Regions from separate parts of the Desulfitobacterium metallireducens DSM 15288 genome, predicted to be linked through region 2. Evidence: riboswitches for the same ligand, from Rfam matches in the RefSeq annotation. Region 2 holds a riboswitch; each other region holds the start of a gene.

The links. A riboswitch is a leader RNA that binds a small molecule or an ion and turns the genes downstream of it on or off. The one in region 2 is predicted to bind molybdenum cofactor.
Region 1: it holds a riboswitch for molybdenum cofactor, as region 2 does, so the genes downstream of both, moaA (GTP 3',8-cyclase MoaA) here and DESME_RS00800 (molybdopterin molybdotransferase MoeA) in region 2, are expected to answer to the same signal.
Region 3: it holds a riboswitch for molybdenum cofactor, as region 2 does, so the genes downstream of both, DESME_RS07195 (molybdopterin-binding protein) here and DESME_RS00800 (molybdopterin molybdotransferase MoeA) in region 2, are expected to answer to the same signal.

What each region holds. Positions count from the first base shown of each region.
Region 1 is NZ_CP007032.1:854,235-860,493, forward strand. It holds gene DESME_RS04080 (glycosyltransferase family 2 protein) at 145-1,278, shown strand; gene DESME_RS04085 (phytoene desaturase family protein) at 1,432-2,922, shown strand; gene mobA (molybdenum cofactor guanylyltransferase) at 3,201-3,794, shown strand; molybdenum cofactor riboswitch at 3,904-4,038, shown strand; gene moaA (GTP 3',8-cyclase MoaA) at 4,122-5,093, shown strand; gene moaC (cyclic pyranopterin monophosphate synthase MoaC) at 5,096-5,563, shown strand; gene DESME_RS04105 (MOSC domain-containing protein) at 5,592-6,026, shown strand; gene DESME_RS04110 (MogA/MoaB family molybdenum cofactor biosynthesis protein) at 6,026-6,259, shown strand, end outside.
Region 2 is NZ_CP007032.1:166,874-173,132, reverse strand. It holds gene DESME_RS00805 (molybdopterin-binding protein) at 12-1,031, opposite strand; gene DESME_RS00800 (molybdopterin molybdotransferase MoeA) at 1,058-2,275, opposite strand; molybdenum cofactor riboswitch at 2,362-2,489, opposite strand; gene DESME_RS00795 (molybdopterin-dependent oxidoreductase) at 2,487-4,670, opposite strand; gene DESME_RS00790 (radical SAM protein) at 4,667-5,980, opposite strand; gene nrfD (NrfD/PsrC family molybdoenzyme membrane anchor subunit) at 6,015-6,259, opposite strand, start outside.
Region 3 is NZ_CP007032.1:1,490,129-1,496,387, forward strand. It holds gene DESME_RS07165 (M42 family metallopeptidase) at 1-325, shown strand, start outside; gene DESME_RS07170 (M42 family metallopeptidase) at 316-1,332, shown strand; gene DESME_RS07175 (M42 family metallopeptidase) at 1,355-2,365, shown strand; tRNA gene DESME_RS07180 (tRNA-Lys) at 2,446-2,521, shown strand; gene DESME_RS07185 (4Fe-4S dicluster domain-containing protein) at 2,678-3,295, shown strand; gene DESME_RS07190 (Crp/Fnr family transcriptional regulator) at 3,274-3,975, opposite strand; molybdenum cofactor riboswitch at 4,072-4,204, shown strand; gene DESME_RS07195 (molybdopterin-binding protein) at 4,199-5,221, shown strand; gene DESME_RS07200 (VWA domain-containing protein) at 5,265-6,259, opposite strand, start outside.

The DNA of each region.
Region 1 (6,259 bases), 690 kb from region 2:
ACACATTAAATGACCACTAATATTTGTTTTAGTGGTCATCTTTTTATGCCCTAAATAATAAATTAAACATTGAATTGAAAATAATTCACTCTGTTTTGAAATATATTCCAAAATGTGATATAAATAACAAGGAGGTACGAATTGATGAATACATTTTTTTCGGTATTATCCATAATCAGTATGCTTATGATTATAAACTTAACTTTCCTTTTATTGAGGTATGTCAAAGAGATACCAGCGTTTGGACAAAACAAATTATTACCTCATCGGGACAATTATCCATCACTATCTATTGTGATTCCTGCTTGTAACGAAGAACTTTTTATTGAACAGACTGCTAGACGACTATTAAATCAAGAGTACCCGAATTTAGAGGTCGTCGTTGTTAATGACCGTTCAACTGATAATACAGGAGCAGTTCTCGAAAAGCTGAATGCTGAATATCCTCAACTAAAAGTTATAACGATTAAGAATTTACCTGAAAACTGGCTAGGTAAAACTAATGCAATTTATCAAGGAGTGAAGAATTCATCAGGAGAATGGCTACTTTTCACCGATGCTGATGTCTTATTTGCTCCAGGGAGTTTAAAAGAAACTGTTGGTTATGCGGTTGAACATAATCTTGACCATCTAGGGATTGCTCCCGATATTTACTATGGAAGTGCATTCTATCGTGCCTTTATTGGATACGTAGCTATTACTGTTACAATGCTACTCATGTTTTCGAAAAAAGGTGGAATGGGTGCATTCAATCTCGTAAAAAGATCGGTATATGACGCGGTTGGAGGGTATCAATCGGTAGCCATGAAGGTTGTTGACGATTTATCTTTTGGAGAAGTCATTGTAGACAAAGGTTATAAACAAAAACTCGGACGCTCTAATAAAGGGTTTATCACTGTAAAATGGTATAATAATCTTAGAGAATTATTTAGAGGATTTGAAAAGAATCAGTTTGCTTCGGCAAAATATAGCGTGGCTATGGCTGTAAGTATGATTCTTTTTGTTCTTCTGATTAATGTTTATCCCTTTATTGGGCTATTCTTAGGGCCAATCTGGGCAAGAATTTTATGTGGTATTTCTATTTTAAATTGGATCATTGTCTATAACGACTTAGCGAAAAAAAATAATGTTTCTCCAAGTTTTGTTATATTCCATCCATTATGTGCTTTATTTGAAATTGGTGCGGTTTTAAATTCAATGTTTAAAACATTAAGCAAAGGTGGCGTTGAATGGAGAGGTCAATTTTACTCAATTAAAGAATTAAAGAAGAATATTTAGGTAGAAATTACGTTAGTAGAATTGTAATAAAATTAGTTATCTTTATATAAATGGTAGATGAATTGTTTGCTAAATTCATTTACCTATTTGTTTGTATCTACTCTAACGGAAATAAACCTTCAACATAGTTCTTCAAATAAGGGGGGCGGGAAGTTGGCTAAGAAAATTCTTATTATCGGAGCGGGAATCGGAGGCTTGTCGGCGGGATGTTACGGACAAATGAACGGTTACGACACAGAGATTTACGAAATGCATGATATCCCCGGCGGGCTATGTACTTCGTGGTCAAGAAAGGGCTATACCATCGACGGTTCAATCTATTATCTGTTGGGGTCTAACGCGAGTAACCCCATTTATGATTACTGGACGGAAGTCGGGGCTTTTCAAGATAAGGAATTGATTCAGCACGATGAATTTTACCGAGTTGAGGGAGAAGATGGTCGCACCTGTATTCTGTATAGCGATTTACACCGTTTGGAAGAACATTTGTTATCACTATCCCCTTTGGACAAAGATCTGATTCAAGAAATGATCCGAGTCGCTCTTTTGTTTACGACCATCCCAAATCCGACCGAAAAACCCTATGATCTCTATTCTTGGCTAGACTGGCTAAAAATGTTCTACAAACTCCACCCCTATTTTAAGGATTTTCAAAAATATGCCCAAATTACTTTAGGTGATTTTGCCGATCAATTTAGGGATCCCCTCATCCGTGAAACCTTGAAGTGTTTTCCTCCAACTTATCAGGGAATGTCTCTGTTCTTTTGCACTTTAGCGTCTTATCATAATCAGGATGCCGGTTACCCTCTGGGAGGATCTCGGGAGTTTAGCAAGTCCATCGCCAAACACTATACGGATTTAGGCGGAAAGCTCCATTATAAGGCTAAAGTGGATCGAGTTTTGGTCAAGAACAATCAAGCGGTAGGAATCCGGCTCAGTGATGGAACGGAAGTGTGTGGAGATTATATTTTGCCCGCGATAAACAGCTATTCAACCATGTTTGACCTGCTCGGGGGGCGCTATGTTAATCAAAAACTCAAAGGTTATTATGAGACCCTTCCCACGTTGACTAATGTGCAAGTTGCACTCGGTGTCGATTATGACTTAAGTCAAGAACCTCACTTTCTCGGTGTAAAATTGCCCGAACCTGTCACTCTGGGCGGGATGACCATTCAATATGTTTTTTTGAAACATTATGGTTATGACACGTCCCTAAGCCCTTCAGGAAAGTCTTTGGTGCTTTCGTTCTTTGAAGCTTCTTATGATTATTGGAAAAACCTTGCCGATAATCCCGAAGCATATGCTGCGGAGAAAAAGAAGTTTTCTGATTTAGTGATTCAAGCCTTGAATCAGAAATATCCCGTTTGTAAGGGTAACATAGAGATGGTAGATGTTGCTACTCCCTTGACGTATGTCCGTTATACCGATACGTGGAAAGGGGCCTACATGTCCTGGATTGAGATGACAAAAACCGGTTTCCTGCGTGTTTCACGGACATTACCCGGACTTGAAAATCTTTATATGCTTAGTCAGTGGACGAACCCGCCAGGAGGTTTACCTAGTGCTTTAGTATCTGGCCGCTGGGCAATCCAGATTTTGTGTAAGAAAGATAAGAAGGCGTTTACAACTACAAAGACCAAGTAAAGTTTTATATATGGAAATGTGTATCTATTGGTAGTCTTATACTTAATTACAAATAGTCACGATTTGGTAGTCAAGTCGTGGCTGTTTTTCGTTGCTAATGTCTATGTTAAAAATACGTTAATGTTTTTGCATAGGAGTTTTTCCTTGCTAGTACGCCCAGCGTCGTTTAATATAACTCTGTTTCGCTTTTAAATGTTGCTTTCAAGAAAAATAGAGTATATCATTTTTTTAGCAGTGTATCATTTTTGACATGGGGAGGGGGCTTTAAAATTTTAGAGATGACAGGCATTGTGCTTGCAGGTGGGAAGAGCTCACGCATGGGTAAAAATAAAGCCTTTTTAGAATTTGATGGGAAGCCCTTAATCGAAAAAAATTTAGCTATTCTCGAAACGCTTTTTAGTGAGGTTTTGATAAGTAGTAATACGCCTGAACTTTATAAGAGTTATCAAGAAAAAGTCGTTCAAGATCGATATTCTGGCAGTGGACCCTTTGGGGGGCTTCATGCTTGCTTGGAAGAATCGCGTACCGAGTATGCGTTCTTTGTCGCCTGCGATATCCCAATCTTGGATCCTGCGCTTATTCAATATATGGCCTCCTTGACTGAAGGGTATGAGTGTGTTGTTCCAAGGACAGAGGATGGAATGCATCCCTTGTTTTCTTTCTATAATAAATCATGTCTCCCTAAAATAGAGGATTTTCTGAAAGTAGGGCACTTTAAAGTGATTGACCTATTTCCTTTTTTATCTGTTCGATATGTGGAAGAAAAAGAACTCGCTCGTTTTGGTGACCCTCGGTTGCTGATGTGTAATGTGAATACACCTGAAGAGTGGTCTGGATTTCAAAATAGATTTATGGAAAATGTAAAAAAATAAAGAGGAATTTGTAGGTTAAACGCGAATTAAGTATTATTAAAATAATATTTTATAAAGATCAAAAACTATGTATAATAGAAATAGACATCTAAACAAATGATTAAGTTAAGTGAATATCTTGCTCCGAAACTAGATAACCTAAGGCCTTTTTTAAGGTGACGGTGACTAGGCTAGTGTTTATACACTCGGGTATTGTCGGAAACGATAATATCTCCTATTGGAAAGGAGTCTGTTAAGGCAAAGCGGGAATACTCCGCGGTTAAAACAGACCGCGGAGTATTTTTATTTTATCGATTTTTAAACGCCTTGATGGAAAGAGGGATTAAAATGCAAGACCAATTTCAACGGCGAATTGAATATCTACGTATCTCCATCACAGATCGCTGTAATCTACGGTGTCAGTACTGCATGCCTGCTACGGGTGTTCAATGGATACCTCATGAAGATATTCTAAGTTTTGAGGAAATTTATCGCTTGGTTAAATTGAGTACGCATCTCGGTTTTAAACGTTTTCGCCTTACAGGTGGGGAACCCCTTGTGCGAAAAGGACTAGTTGATTTCATCAGTCAAGTTTCTCAAGTTCCTGGGGTCGAGGATTTAATGCTAACGACGAATGGAATACTCTTGCCGGAAATGGCCTTTGATTTGAAAGCGGCAGGCTTGAATCGTGTCAATATTAGTTTAGATACCTTTGATCCAGACCGTTTTAGGGAAATAACGCGTGGCGGAGATGTGAACAAAGTATTTCAGGGGATTGCTCGTTCCTTAGAGGTTGATTTAAAACCAGTAAAATTAAATGTTGTGGTTGTTCGCGATTTTAACCTGCATGAATTACCGAAGTTTCTTGAACTCGCTCAGAAATATCCCATCCATGTTCGCTTTATCGAGCTTATGCCGATTGGGGTCAGTTCTGATCAACGCAACGAATTCGTCCCGATTGCTGAAATGAAGGAAATTCTGGGGTTACAAGGATTGGAACCTGAGAAGAAAGAGTTTGGTGGTGGACCGGCTGAGTATGTATCACCAGAGGGCTTTCAGGGAAACGTTGGATTTATTAGTGCGTTAAGCCGGCATTTTTGTAGCACCTGTAACCGTATGCGCTTGACGGCTGACGGAAAATTACGGCCCTGCTTGCATAGTCCGAAAGAAGTTGATTTACGTCAAGCCTTGCGAAATGGAAGTACTGATGAAGAACTTTTACAGATATTAGAACAAGCCATCTGGAATAAACCAGCGGAACACCATATGAATGAGGAAGCATGGCAAGGGAATCGCGTGATGTCACAGATCGGAGGATAAAGATGGAACTCACACATTTTGATGAAAATGGCCGGGCGAGGATGGTCGATGTCAGTGACAAAGGAGAAACGAGACGCGTAGCTGTTGCACGCGGAAAAGTTGAAATGCAACCGGAAACCCTCGAGCGGATTCGTCAGGGGCAAATTGCTAAGGGAGATGTTTTAGCTGTTGCCCAAGTGGCGGGTATCATGGGGGCTAAACAGACGTCAAACTTGATACCGATGTGTCATCCTTTGGGAATTACGGGTGCAGAACTAAATTTTGAAATTGTCCCTCCGGGAACAATAGAAATCGAGGCCACGGTTAAAGTCACGGGGAAAACGGGAGTTGAAATGGAGGCCTTAACGGCCGTCAGTGTTGCTGCATTAACCATTTACGATATGTGTAAGGCAATCGACAAAAGGATGAAGATTGGCGAAATCCGCCTTATGGAAAAAGAAGGCGGAAAGAGCGGACATTTTGTACGTTAATAAGAGTTATAATAAAGGGGATAGAATAATGGCTAAAATTATTGCAGTATGTACCAGCGAACGTAAAGGTATGCGTAAGAAAAACGTAGGTGAAGGAACTTTAAAAGTGAAATTCGGAATCGAAGGGGATGCCCATGGTGGGGATTGGCATCGCCAAGTGAGTTTGCTCGCGATGGAAAGCATTAAAAAGATGCAGGACAAAGGACTGGATGTAGGTCCTGGCGATTTTGCAGAGAATTTAACCACAGAAGGAATTGATCTAGTGAGCTTACCCATTGGCACAAAACTTAAAATCGGCGATGCGGGTGTAGGTGAAGTGACTCAGATCGGTAAGGAATGTCATGCCAAATGTGCGATCTATTATCAAGCTGGAGATTGCGTAATGCCTAAAGAAGGAATTTTTATCAAGGTCTTAGAGGGAGGCCAAGTACGGGTGGGAGATAGTATTGAGGTGATGAATTGATGTTCAGAGTCGGTGTAATCACGGCTAGCGATAAGGGCTCTCGAGGAGAAAGAGAAGACCTCTCAGGTGCGCTCTTAAAGGAATTAGTCAAGGAGATTGAGGGAGAAGTCGTGGCATATGTCGTTCTCCCAGATGAGCAACAACAATTAGCTCAAAAGATGCGGGAATGGGCTGATGAGCTGAGTTTAGATCTGATCTTAACCACCGGTGGAACGGGTTTTTCTTTGCGAGAT
Region 2 (6,259 bases):
TGGCGGCACTCTTAACGTCCGAAATAACAATTCGGGTAATGACAGGTTGGGCAATTTCGGCACAATCCGCCTTCCCCCATGCGTATAAAGTCTTCTTGGGTTAAATAGTCCCCTGCAAAAACCCGAGGTAAAACAACATCAAAAACTGTTGTCTTACAGTATATTGCCGCACCAGGAACCCCAAATACAGGGACTTCATCAAGATACGCCATCATCATCATATTTCCCGGTTGAGCAGGTGTCCCTTGAGTAATGACTCTTGCCCCCGTATTTCGAATGGCTCCCGGCGTTAAGTCATCAGGATCTACAGACATCCCGCCGGTTACAATAATCAAATCTGCTTTCTGAGTAAAAAATTTGACAATACTTTTCTCAATCATCTTGCAGTCATCCGGACAATATTCTTGTCCAATAACCTCTGCATCAAAGTGAGCTAACTTTTCAAGGATAACAGGCCCAAATTGATCTTTAATTCTTCCTTTATAAACTTCACTTCCTGTAATGACGAGACCTACCCTGAGCTTTTTGAAGGGCATAACCTTAAATACCGGCCCCGCTAAACGGCATAGCTCTTCCACCTTTAAAATATTCTCTTCTTTTGTCACTAGCGGAACAATTCTTGCGCTAGCAACTTTTTCTTGTTCATTTACGACAAAATTATTGGGTAACGAAGGTACCGTCACATGCTCAATGGAATTTAGTCTCGTCAAAAGGGAACTATTGACTTTAAATAAGCCGCGAGTTGTTGCTTTAAGAAGTGATTTTCCTTCCTCAGGCTCTGTTTTTATAAGATTTTTACCCATAACCGCTTGGGCAATTCGGATGGCTGCATCCTCTTCATGGATCTCCCCAGCATTATCTTCCCAAATAAAAATGTGCTCTTTGCCTATGCTTAGGAGTTCCTGAATATCGTCTTGAGTGATAATATGATTCCTGCAAAAGGCTCTGCCCTTAAATTTCCCTGGGATCACTTTCGTCATATCATGGCATAGCTTCATGCCGATGGCTTCTTGTACTGCTACCTTTTTCACGTCTTTACTCCTCTCTCTAAAGAATGTCAGCTAATTAAATACGCGGCTAATTTTTCTCCGGACTTCTTCGGCCCGCTCCCCTCGGGGACTTCCGTCAAAATATTACAGCCAATCATGGAACTTAAGATCCCGTTGCCTTGATCTCCCGTCGGCTCCATCATACTGACTCCCTCTTCAAAGACCAAGCGGCCTCTGAGGAATCTCCTGCGCGGGCTTTCTTTCTTAAAATCTTTCTTCAGCGTAACTTCAATTTTCTCGTTCAAATAATTCGTTCTGCCGGCCATTTTCTTAATAAACGGAACGGCCACGAGATGGAAATTGGTTAAAGCTGCCGAAGGATTTCCCGATAATCCTAAAATCAGTTTGCCGTCTTTAACTGCCGCCGCCGTCGCAGATCCTGGTTTGATCTCGATTTTTTTATAAAGAAGATTGGCCCCTATATATTCCATCGCTCGGCTGACCATATCATAATCTCCTACCGATACTCCGCCGGTCGTTAATACCAAATCCGCTTGATCCAAAGCCTGCTCTATTAAGGCGGCGATTTCTTCTTTTCGGTCTTTCGCTGTACCGATAATTAAGGGAATAGCACCTATCGATTGGATATTGCCAAAAAGCGTATAACAGTTCGTATTGCGAATCTTTCCCGGAATCAACTGCTCTGAAATGTCGATAAGCTCATCCCCAGTACTGATAATCGCAATTTTAGGGATCTTATAAACTGCGATATCTTCCTGACCGATCGCTGCGATTAAACCCATAATCGGTGAGGTAATCGCCGTTCCTTTCGAAGCAATCAATGTTCCCCGCTTAACATCTTCGCCAGCGGGCACAATATTTTCGCCCGGCTGAAACGAGGCAGTAATTTTGACCTGATTTTTAAGGATAACCGTTTCTTCGAACTTGATTACGGCGTCTGCTCCTTCCGGGATGGGAGCCCCAGTTAAAATCTTAACCGCCGTTCCGGATTCGACGGTATTTGCAGAAGTGTAACCGGCAGGAACTTCATCGATGATGTTAAGGATTACTGGATTCGTTGGGCTTGCATTTTCTGTGTCCTGAGCGCGAAAAGCATAACCATCATACGGAGAGCGAGCAAAAGGAGGGATATTTTCCTGAGCTGCAATATCTTCAAATAACACTCTCCCAAAGGATTCTTTTATATTTACCTGCTCACTTTCCATTACTGAACAATGATCAAATACTAAGCTTTGTGCCTCTTCCAACGTAATGTTATTTTTCATCGTTATCCCCCTTTTTCGATATAATATAAAACTCCCGCATTCGAGAAAATGCAGGAGTTTCGAAGGTTAACTTTTAATACGCTAACCCATTTTTTCATGCATCTCCTTCGCATACAGCAAGTAATAGAATTTCTTCTATTACTCCGTGGACTCAGTCCAGACCTCATTCCATAGCATCTACTTTAGGAAATAAGGCTCGGAGAAAACTTTATTATTTAGTTTTTTCTACACGGCAAGGTATTCCATTATAGGTCCAGGTTCCAACTAACGAGTCGGAAGTTTCGAAATCTCCACTAGTCAAAACATTGGCATTGGAAAACCACAGTCCGCCCAATTCAGGTTCTGCAGCGCTCATTTCCGGGTACCACCAGCCATATTCCACACTGACGGTATCCTCGCACATGGGAACGATCTTAGTTATAAATCGCGCCTTGCCTCGTTCTGTCTCTACCCAAACTGAACATCCCTCTTCTAATCCCAATCGATTCGCTGTATCCAAGCTCATTTCTACAATAGGCTCTGGATGAGAGGTACGAAACTTCTCAAGTTGATGATAACTTGACGCATAATAAGGCTGAAAACGAGCTCCGCTCATGAGCAACAGAGGGAAATCCTTGCTGCTTTCCGGAAGTTTTTTGGATCTGGGTAAAGGATCATCGCCTATTTCCTTTAATAGTTCGCTATATACTTCAACTTTGCCGCTGACTGTGGCAAACCCCACGGGAAATCCGTTTGGATCAAGTTCTTCATATTTAAAGTATCGATTTTCCTGAGAATATAAACCGGTCATACTAAACTCATCCCACGTTAAACCAAGCGGCGATAAACTTGCTTCCAGACTGTCGCGATACGTATCCCAGGGCCAATCCTTTTCTTGACCGAGCCTGATCCCAAGCTCTTTCCAAAAATAAAAATCCGGGCGTCGTTCATAGTAGGGTTCAACTGCCTGATCACCGCCGTAAGCAATGTTCGCTACCCCGGCTTTTGTCTCCAACAAAGGGCGTTCTAAAGCTCCGGCACTCGGCAATATATAATCTGCAAGCATAGCGGTAGGGGTCTTAAACAATTCCAAAACGACGAGGAGATCCAAGCTCTTTAAAGCCTTATGCACCAGCTGGGTATCTGCCTGAGTTAAAAGAGGATTTGAGGCCATGACAATCATGGAGCGAATAGGATAAGGATCACCCGTTAACATTGCCTGCCATACTTGATTGGGATGTGCGGAAGTCAGGTAACGCATAGGAAGTCGTTTGTTATGCTTCATCGTTTGTTCTCGAACTTTAGCATAGCCTGCATAGGATTGGAGCTTTAGTTTATCTTTTCCTAGATGTTTTGGATTTGTTGCTGCAAAGGGTTCACTCAGTTCCAAGTCAAGCTCAGGGATAAAATCAGGCATTTCGCTGAGATGAGATGTTCCAGGCACATCGACGTTACCCGTTATTGCTCTTAAAATGGCCAGCGCTCGATGAGTTGGCAAGCTGTTAACCCCAAGCTGGTCAATCCCTCTTCCGCTATACAAAGTAGCGGGTGAATTACCTGCAAATAAGTGAGCTGCCTCAATTACATTCTCCGCTTTTATCCCCGTAATCTTCTCAACATAGGACGGAGTATACGGAGTAAGATGCTCAGCGAGACGGTCAAACCCATGGCACCATTTTTGAACAAACTCTTGATTATAAAGCTTTTTCTTCACAATAACGTGTAAAAATCCAAGCGCTAGAACTATATCTGTTCCTGGGCGCACCGGAAGCCAAAGCGTTGCTTGCTCCGCCGTCCGAGTATATCTGGGATCAACAACAATCAATGGTTTTTTTGTCCGACTGAATTCTAAGACTGTACGCCAGAACAAAGAGTTATCCGATTCTGCAGGGTTAACACCCCAAAGAATCGCACATCCCGTATTTTCCGGATCGAGCTCCATATCAATCGGCCAGCCGTACGTCAGTGTATTTACCCAGATTCCCGGATTCCAGCAAATCTGCCCGATTCCCATATTATTAGCGCTGCCAAAGAGAGACATAAACCGATGCAATGGCCAAAATGTCGTATGCGGACCCCCGATGCTTGTTGCCAGCATCTCGGGACCAAACTTATCCTTAAGCGATTGAAGCTTTTCCCCGATCTCATCCAAAGCTTGCTCCCAGGAAATTCTTTCCCACTGACCACTGCCTCGTTCCCCTACGCGTTTTAAAGGATAGTTTATTCGTTGAGGATGATCCATGACCGTCGTAATCATCGGCCAACGACGGCAACCCCTCATAATCATCCCATCATAGGGGAACCGGGAAGGATCAGGTTTAACTTTGGTCACTCGCCCGTCTTTGACAGTTGCTATAATTCCGCATTGATATCCACAGAATCGGCAATTCGTCTGAATCGTGCTATTCTCCGTCATTTTGAATTACCTGCAGGCAAGCTTAATTCACTCTGCTTCTTTCCCTCAATATTGGTAAGCTGGTATACGCAGAAAGGAATTAACCCCCCGTTTTTGCCGGCTACAATCATGCTGCACTCTTTTAATTTTTGAAGATCCATATTCATGGCATCCATATAATTCTCAATCAAGATCGATAATCCGGGTTTTAAATCTGGATATTTATTCGCGGCAATGTCCGCAAAAACCGAACCTTGCGGGCTGCCTGGATTAAACGACTGAATGTACTCTTGACGTGTCAGCCTGCGGCTTAAGGGTTGAAGCTGACCTTTATCCTCAACAAGATAAGTCGAACAAGAGCATAAAGGATGTGAACATCCTAAAGGCCAGAAGTCATACGGTTCAATCAATCCCTGGCTCTGCTTTGCAAGCATAAAGATGACATCCCCCATCGTCAGACGCTTATGCATGGAGACATTAAAGCGGCCGGAGCCAAACGCAGGCTGATACGCAATACCGACGATAACGTCTCTATTCTGCAAAGCAAATTGTAAGACGTCGCCCATTTGGTCTTCATTTGTTCCTTCAATGACGGTCATTGCCAAAACGACTTGAACACCGGCCTCCCGGCAATTTTTAATAGCCTGGAGTTTAGTTTCCAGCAAATCCTTCCCACGAATCGTTTTGTAAACCGACGGCGTTAACCCGTCAAACTGCAGATAAATTCCGCTGATTCCTGCATCCGCAAGTTTTTTTATATAATCGAGATTCTGTCCGATGACCACGCCGTTTGAATTGATTTCGATGGCATTAAAACCAATTTCCCGTCCCAAACGGACAATATCAGGCAAATCCTTGCGTGTCGTCGGTTCACCGCCGGTCAGCTGAATGCTTGTTTCCGTATTGGTATTCTTCAGGATATACTTAAACTTTGCTTCAATGGCTTGGAGTGAAGGATCCGGTGATGCACGAAATTCATCAGCAGCCATAAAACAAACTGGACAGCGCAAGTTGCAGCGTTCCGTTACTTCAATTTCAACTAAAGTCGGATGGCGAAGGTGAGCCTTGCATAACCCACAATCATTTGGACATCCTTCCTTGCTGGGAATTGGAGAATGTGGAGGTGTGGATGGCAAATGAAAATTATTCACCCATTCATAGTGCTCAACATCCGGCCAGAGATATGATGTTAACGATCCATGTTCCGGACACGACTTTTCCATGAAGACTTCCTTGCCGCTGGCATAAATGTCTGCCTTAACAACTTTCAAGCATATCGGACAAACACTTTCTGTATGATTTAGGATGGTCAAATTCTCATTTTGCTGCATCGCAATCACCTACCACTTTCTTGCTGCATTTATGCTAAATCTGTTTAGTCCAAACTTTTTTTAAGAATGCCTCATCACCGCAGGGTAATGCCGCCCGATATTTTTCCTCACCCGGCAGCCAAGTCCTATCCTGGCCTGCATAAACAACCAAGTTACGCATGAGTAATCCACCTAGAATTGCTAAAAATCCGGCGACCTCTATGAAAATAGCGTTGGGGACTAGATATAAGATCAGGGGTACGATTGTACCGACCAAAACAAATCCGTATTTGAAAGGTC
Region 3 (6,259 bases), 1.3 Mb from region 2:
GGTTAGTATTGAATTAGGAAAAGGGCCAGCAATCGCTCTCGGTCCCAATATTCACCCTCTCGTCTACGCAAGCTTAACTGAGGTCGCTCAAAATGAGCGCATTCCTTTTCAAATAGAACCCGTTGCAGGGATGACCGGAACGGACGCGTGGGCGATTCAGGTCGCTCAAGCTGGCATCCCCACAGGGTTACTCTCTATTCCCCTCAGGTATATGCATACTTCTGTTGAAACTCTAGATATGCAAGATGTCATCAATTCTGGGCTTTTGCTCGCCCATTTCATTGCTAGCTTGCCGGAGGACTTGGAGGGAAGTTTATGTTATTAAAGAAACTAAGCGAATTACAGGGGACGTCAGGGGCTGAAAAGGAAGTCCGTGACCTATTACGAGAAGAAATCACTGCTTGGGTGGATTCAATTTCTGTTGATAAAATCGGAAATCTTATTGCCACAAAACAGGGTTCAGAGAATACCCCTAAAATTCTCCTGGCAGCGCATATGGATGAAGTTGCACTTATGATCACGGAAATTACGACAGATGGATTTTTAAAATTTCGTCCTGTTGGTGGGATCGATCCTCGGGTTCTTGTTTCCAAACCTATAAAAGTTTCAGGAATAAACGGGATTATAGGGGCTAAGGCTATTCATCTTCAAAAGGTTCAGGAACGTCAGAAAGCGCTTAAACTTGAACAACTCTACATTGATATTGGGGCCAAATCAAAAGAAGAAGCTAGCAAGCATGTGAACTTAGGAGATTATGCTTACTTTACGACAGAGTTTGAAGCTATAGGTCAAGGCTTTTTTAAGGGGAAGGCCTTTGATGATCGCGTAGGATGTTATGTGCTCACTGAAATTTTGAAAAGAAAATTCGATCTGAATTTAGTAGCTGCTTTTACCGTTCAGGAAGAGGTCGGTTTGCGGGGGGCGAAAGTAGCTGCTTATCATGTTCAGCCAGACTTGGCAATTGTCGTAGAAGGAACAATTTCGGCAGATATGGCTCATATTGAAGAAGAGGAATGGGTTACGGAGCTCGGTAAAGGTCCAGCTCTTTCTATTCAGGACCAGACTACGCTATATAATCCAGAACTGATACGGAAAATCGTGGATATCGCTCAAAAAAGAGGAATCCCGTTTCAATTTCGACGGGGAACGAGCGGGAGTAATGATGCGGGTAAGATTCATTCAAGCAGGGCAGGTATACCAACGCTATCGATCAATGTTCCTTGCCGGTATATTCATTCAACAGTATCGTTAGTTAAGCAAGAAGATATTGACCATACGATACAACTTTTAGAAGAGATTCTTAAAGCCATTCCAAATGATTTTAAATTTTAGTCGATTAAAGGAGGACTAGAAAATGTCTAATGAACAAGATAAGTTAGACTATTCCTTATTAGAGCGTCTAACTCAAATTTATGCTCCTTCTGGGGTGGAAAAAGCAATTGCCGAACAAATCTCGGAGGTTATTCGCCCTTATTGTGATACACTTGCTCAGGATAGACTAGGTAACCTCATTGCGGTCCGCAAGGGGAGCGGAAAAAAGATCATGGTGGCTGCCCATATGGATGAAATCGGGGTCATGGTTACGCATATCAATGAAAGAGGATTTTTACGATTCACAACTGTTGGTGGAGTTCATGTTGACGAATTGCCACACCGCAGAGTTCGATTCCAAAATGGCCGAACGGGTGTCATTGGTGTGGAGAAATTAGAGAAGCCTTCCGACTTAAAACTCTCTAAACTTTATCTCGATATTGGTGCAGCGAACCAAGAAGAAGCGGCTAAAATTGTCCGCATCGGAGATAGTGCAGTATTCATTGGAGAATTTGTACACAATGGTTCGCGTATCGTTTCAAAAGCCTTAGATAATCGCGTGGGTTGCTTTGTTGCAATTGAAGCACTAAAGCGGGTTCAGTCGGAACATGAAATCTCTATTGCTTTTACGGTTCAGGAAGAAGTGGGGCTTAGAGGGGCACAAACTGCGGCCTATGCGCTTGAATCTGATGTTGCAATTGCAGTTGATGTAACGCTAACCGGAGATACGCCTAAAGCCCATCCTATGGAAGTTAAGCTGGGGAGTGGTGTCGCGATTAAAGTTTTTGATCGCTCCATGATCACTCCTCCAAAAGTCAAACAGTGGATGGCTGATACAGCTGAAAAGCAGCAAATTCCTTACCAATGGGAAGTCCTCGAATTTGGAGGTACAGATTCAGGAGCCATTCACCTGACGAAAGGTGGAATTCCAGCGGGAGTACTCTCTGTTCCAACGCGATACGTTCATAGTCCATCCGAAATGATTGATACCGAGGATGTTGAAGCAGCGGTTAACCTCCTCGTAGCTCTGCTTGAAGGTCTTGTTCCTTTCTAATTTATCTATTAATATTTTCTTGTCGAAAAGTCTTGTATTTTAATATTGATAGATATATAATAAATGAGTCGTTTCGATACGCGCCACTAGCTCAGCTGGTAGAGCATCCGACTCTTAATCGGCAGGTCCAGGGTCCGAATCCCTGGTGGCGCACCATAATAAGTTTTAAGCGCAAGTGTCTTATCTAAGATACTTGCTTTTTATATTGCTTTGTAAATTGTGACATAGACCACAGATAACTTACACTTTCTTTGATAGACTGAGTTTAATTATTGTTCGTTCGTTAGAATATGTGAGTTTGGAGGTTAGAGAATGGCGAAATTACCTAGTTATATTTTGGACCATTGCCGCGATCATTGCCCTAAGGCTACTAAAGATTGGACCGGATTTTATACACAACTTGAAAAAGAGATCCAGGAACTTAACCTAAAAGCAACGCTTGAGGAACGTTTTCAATCCTTCCAATTCCACCATATCCCTAAAATTGCTTTGGCAGGATGTCCCAATGGATGTTCGCGACCTCAAATAAAAGATATCGGAGTAACAGGCTTCATGACTCCTCAACTTTCTGGAAATGATTGTTCAGAATGCCAAACTTGCATCTCTGTTTGTCAGGAAAATGCGATTTCGTGGTCTGAGGATGGGATTGCTATTGACACTCAAGAGTGTATATCTTGTGGCGAATGTATTCGTAGTTGCCCGACTGAAAGAATCAGTGCTAAAGAATCAGGATGGTTACTTAGTTTAGGAGGCCGCTTAGGCCGGCATCCTCAATTTGCTAAAAACGTAGGGCAGGTCAGAACAGGGCAAGAGGCTAAGAAGTGGATTTTGAGTATACTCCAAGATTATTGTAATCAGGGGTTAACCGAAGAAAGGCTGAGTCATTATCTCGAGCGTAATAAATGGGTTTATGAACCCAGTCGTTCATGAACCCATTCCCTTAATTTTTCCTTATTTAATATCTTGATTTTCTTTCGTTCGACTTCGATGATCTCTAATTCTTTAAGTTCGCCTAAGATTCGGCTTACAGATTCGCGAGCTAAGCTGCACATGCCAGCTAATTCAGTTGTCGAGAGTGGAATTGTGATCAAAATGCCATCTCCCACAGGCTGACCATGGGCATGAGACAAGGCAAATAATTTTGCGCCAAGACGTGATCGCGCATCGCCAAGGGCCACGTTTTTAATCTGGCGATAAGCACGTCTTAAATCTAAAGCCATACTTTGATAAAAAGGCATCAGGGCTTGAGGGTTTTCATTAAGGTAACGTAATAAGATCGTTCGATCAAGGACCAGTACTTCAGAATTTTCTACAGCTAAAGCGGCATACGGATAAGTCTTCCCATCAAGAGCGACTTCGGGAAAGAAATTTGGAGCCTGAATAACTCTAAAGATTTTCTCTGTAAATTCACTCATTAATAATAATTCAACTCTGCCCTTCAATAGAAGAAAGAAGGTGTTCGCTTCTTCCCCAGAAAAAAACAGATACTGTTTAGATGAATAATGCCGAACACGACTATGCAATTGACAGAGTTCCCAGAAGGTTAAAGGAAGTTGATCCCAGGGAGAACTTTGAGAAAATCGTTCTAAATCATCCTTATTTTTCATCATGGAGATCTTTTTTACTCCTTTAAGATTAGATTTGTTTATTCTATTATTATCATACCATTCTAGCATCAATAAGCCTAAAATTTTATAAAAATTATGCTATAATAATTGTACCGAGCCTAGAGACCTACAGAGTTTCCATGGTCCTAGGCCGTTTCAGGATTCCTGAAACCGGGGTATATCTAGAAATGGATAGGCCTTCCAAATGAAAAGGAGGATTTAGAGCATGGAGAAAATCCGTGTTGAGGATGCAGTTGGAGCTGTACTCATGCATGATATGACACAAATTATTCCTGGACAAAGTAAAGGTCCCCGATTTCGCAAGGGGCATATTGTGAAGGAAGAAGACATTCCTGTACTTCTAAGTATGGGTAAAGAGCATATTTATGTTTGGAATCAGGCTAAAGGGCTTATCCATGAAGATGAAGCAGCTGAGCGTTTAGCAAAAGCGGTAGCAGGTCCTGGACTTACCTTTAGTGAAACCAAGGAAGGAAAAGTCAATCTTCTTGCTGAATATGATGGCTTACTTTATGCTTCAGAAGAGGGTATTTTAGCCCTTAATTCGATCGAAAATGTTGTTCTGGCAACACTTCATAATCATCGTCCTGTGAAAAAGGGCGAAAAAATTGCGGGTACACGGGTTGTGCCGCTCATGGTTGAAGGTGAAGTTGTTTTGGAAGCTGAACGTATAGCCCATGAGTTTTCAGAACCGATTCTCCAAATCCGCGCTTTGCGGTCTCATAAGATAGGGATCGTGACGACCGGAAGTGAAGTCTATCATGGACGGATTGAGGATAAGTTTGGTCCGGTTCTGCGTAAGAAAGCGGAGAAGTTGGGTTCTGTTATTATCGAGCAAAGCTTTGCTGATGACGATGTGTCCATGATCCAAGCTAAGATCCGGGAGCTCATTGGTCAGGGGGCAGAAATGATTTTTGTAACGGGTGGTATGTCTGTTGATCCTGATGACCTTACTCCGACAGCTATTCGGAGTATGGGGGCTGACTTGGTTACCTATGGCGCTCCAGTATTACCTGGAGCGATGTTCCTACTCTCGTATCTAGATGGGATTCCAGTTATGGGGTTACCGGGTTGCGTGATGTATTCACGGACGACAGTTTTTGATTTAGTCGTAACTCGGCTTCTAGCAGGTGAAAAATTAACTCGACAAGATATTGTTAAATATGGGCATGGTGGATTATGTTTAGAATGTCCAGAATGCACCTATCCTCATTGCCCCTTCGGAAAATAATATGGATATGAAACAAAGAGACCTTCTGGGTCTCTTTGTTTATCTAGAAGATCCTTCTGCTTACGAGCTGAAGATCTTTAATCGTTCGGCATCTGAAAACACCAGTACAATAAGGCAAGTATTCTTTTAGAATATTATCTGATGAGTACCAATCCTTTTTATCAAGAGGATTCAGCCAATAGACCCGCTTTACTTTTTTGTTAATTTCTTGCAGATATTCAACTTGAGAAGGACAATAATTATTTCGCCCATCACCAAGGATCAAGACTGTTGCCTGTGAAGAGATTAGAGGTAACCAATCGTTTTGAAACTCTGAAAGTACTTTCCCGTAATCGGAATATCCTGAGGAGTTACGATGACTCCAGGCTTGGGCCGAGTCCAAAGTATTGAAACCTTCCTCATGGGTAATATCCCAAAGGGAATCAATGAAAAGAAAAAGCCTGGTTTTACGAAAACGCAACTTGAGGTGAGAGATTAAGAAAAGTAAGAATTTGGAGTAGGGGAGAACTGAGTTGGAAATATCACAAAGAACAACAAGTTCTGGTCTCTGTGGAACACGCGCTTGGTAGCTCAAACGAAAAATAGTCCCGTTCCCTTGTACAAGTTCCTGTATAGCTCGATGGATACTGATTTCTCCGTGTCTTGAGGACTTCTTCCTGAACCCTGGCCGTTGTGCTAAGCGTTTGCCAAGGATTTTGAGGGCCTGCTGGACCGTGCTTTTTTCTTCTTGGTTAAAAGATTCTAGGGGCCTGTATAGCCAATGCTCGGCTTTTAGAAGCTCCCACTGATTTTCCTTTTTGATTCGGTTCCATAGTATTTGTTGACGAATTTTTTTGTGAAATTCAGATTTTAAGGTGATAAATTGCTGTAATTCATCTTCAGCAATTTCACCTTTTTGGTAAGACAATTCTTTTAAATTAAGGACCTGATGTAGGCCCATCTGACCTAATACCCACTGAATTTGATCTTCAGTTCCTAATACTTCGATTTCTTGAGGCATAAGCTGAAGGTAGGTTTGAAGGCTCTGGGGAGATGTAA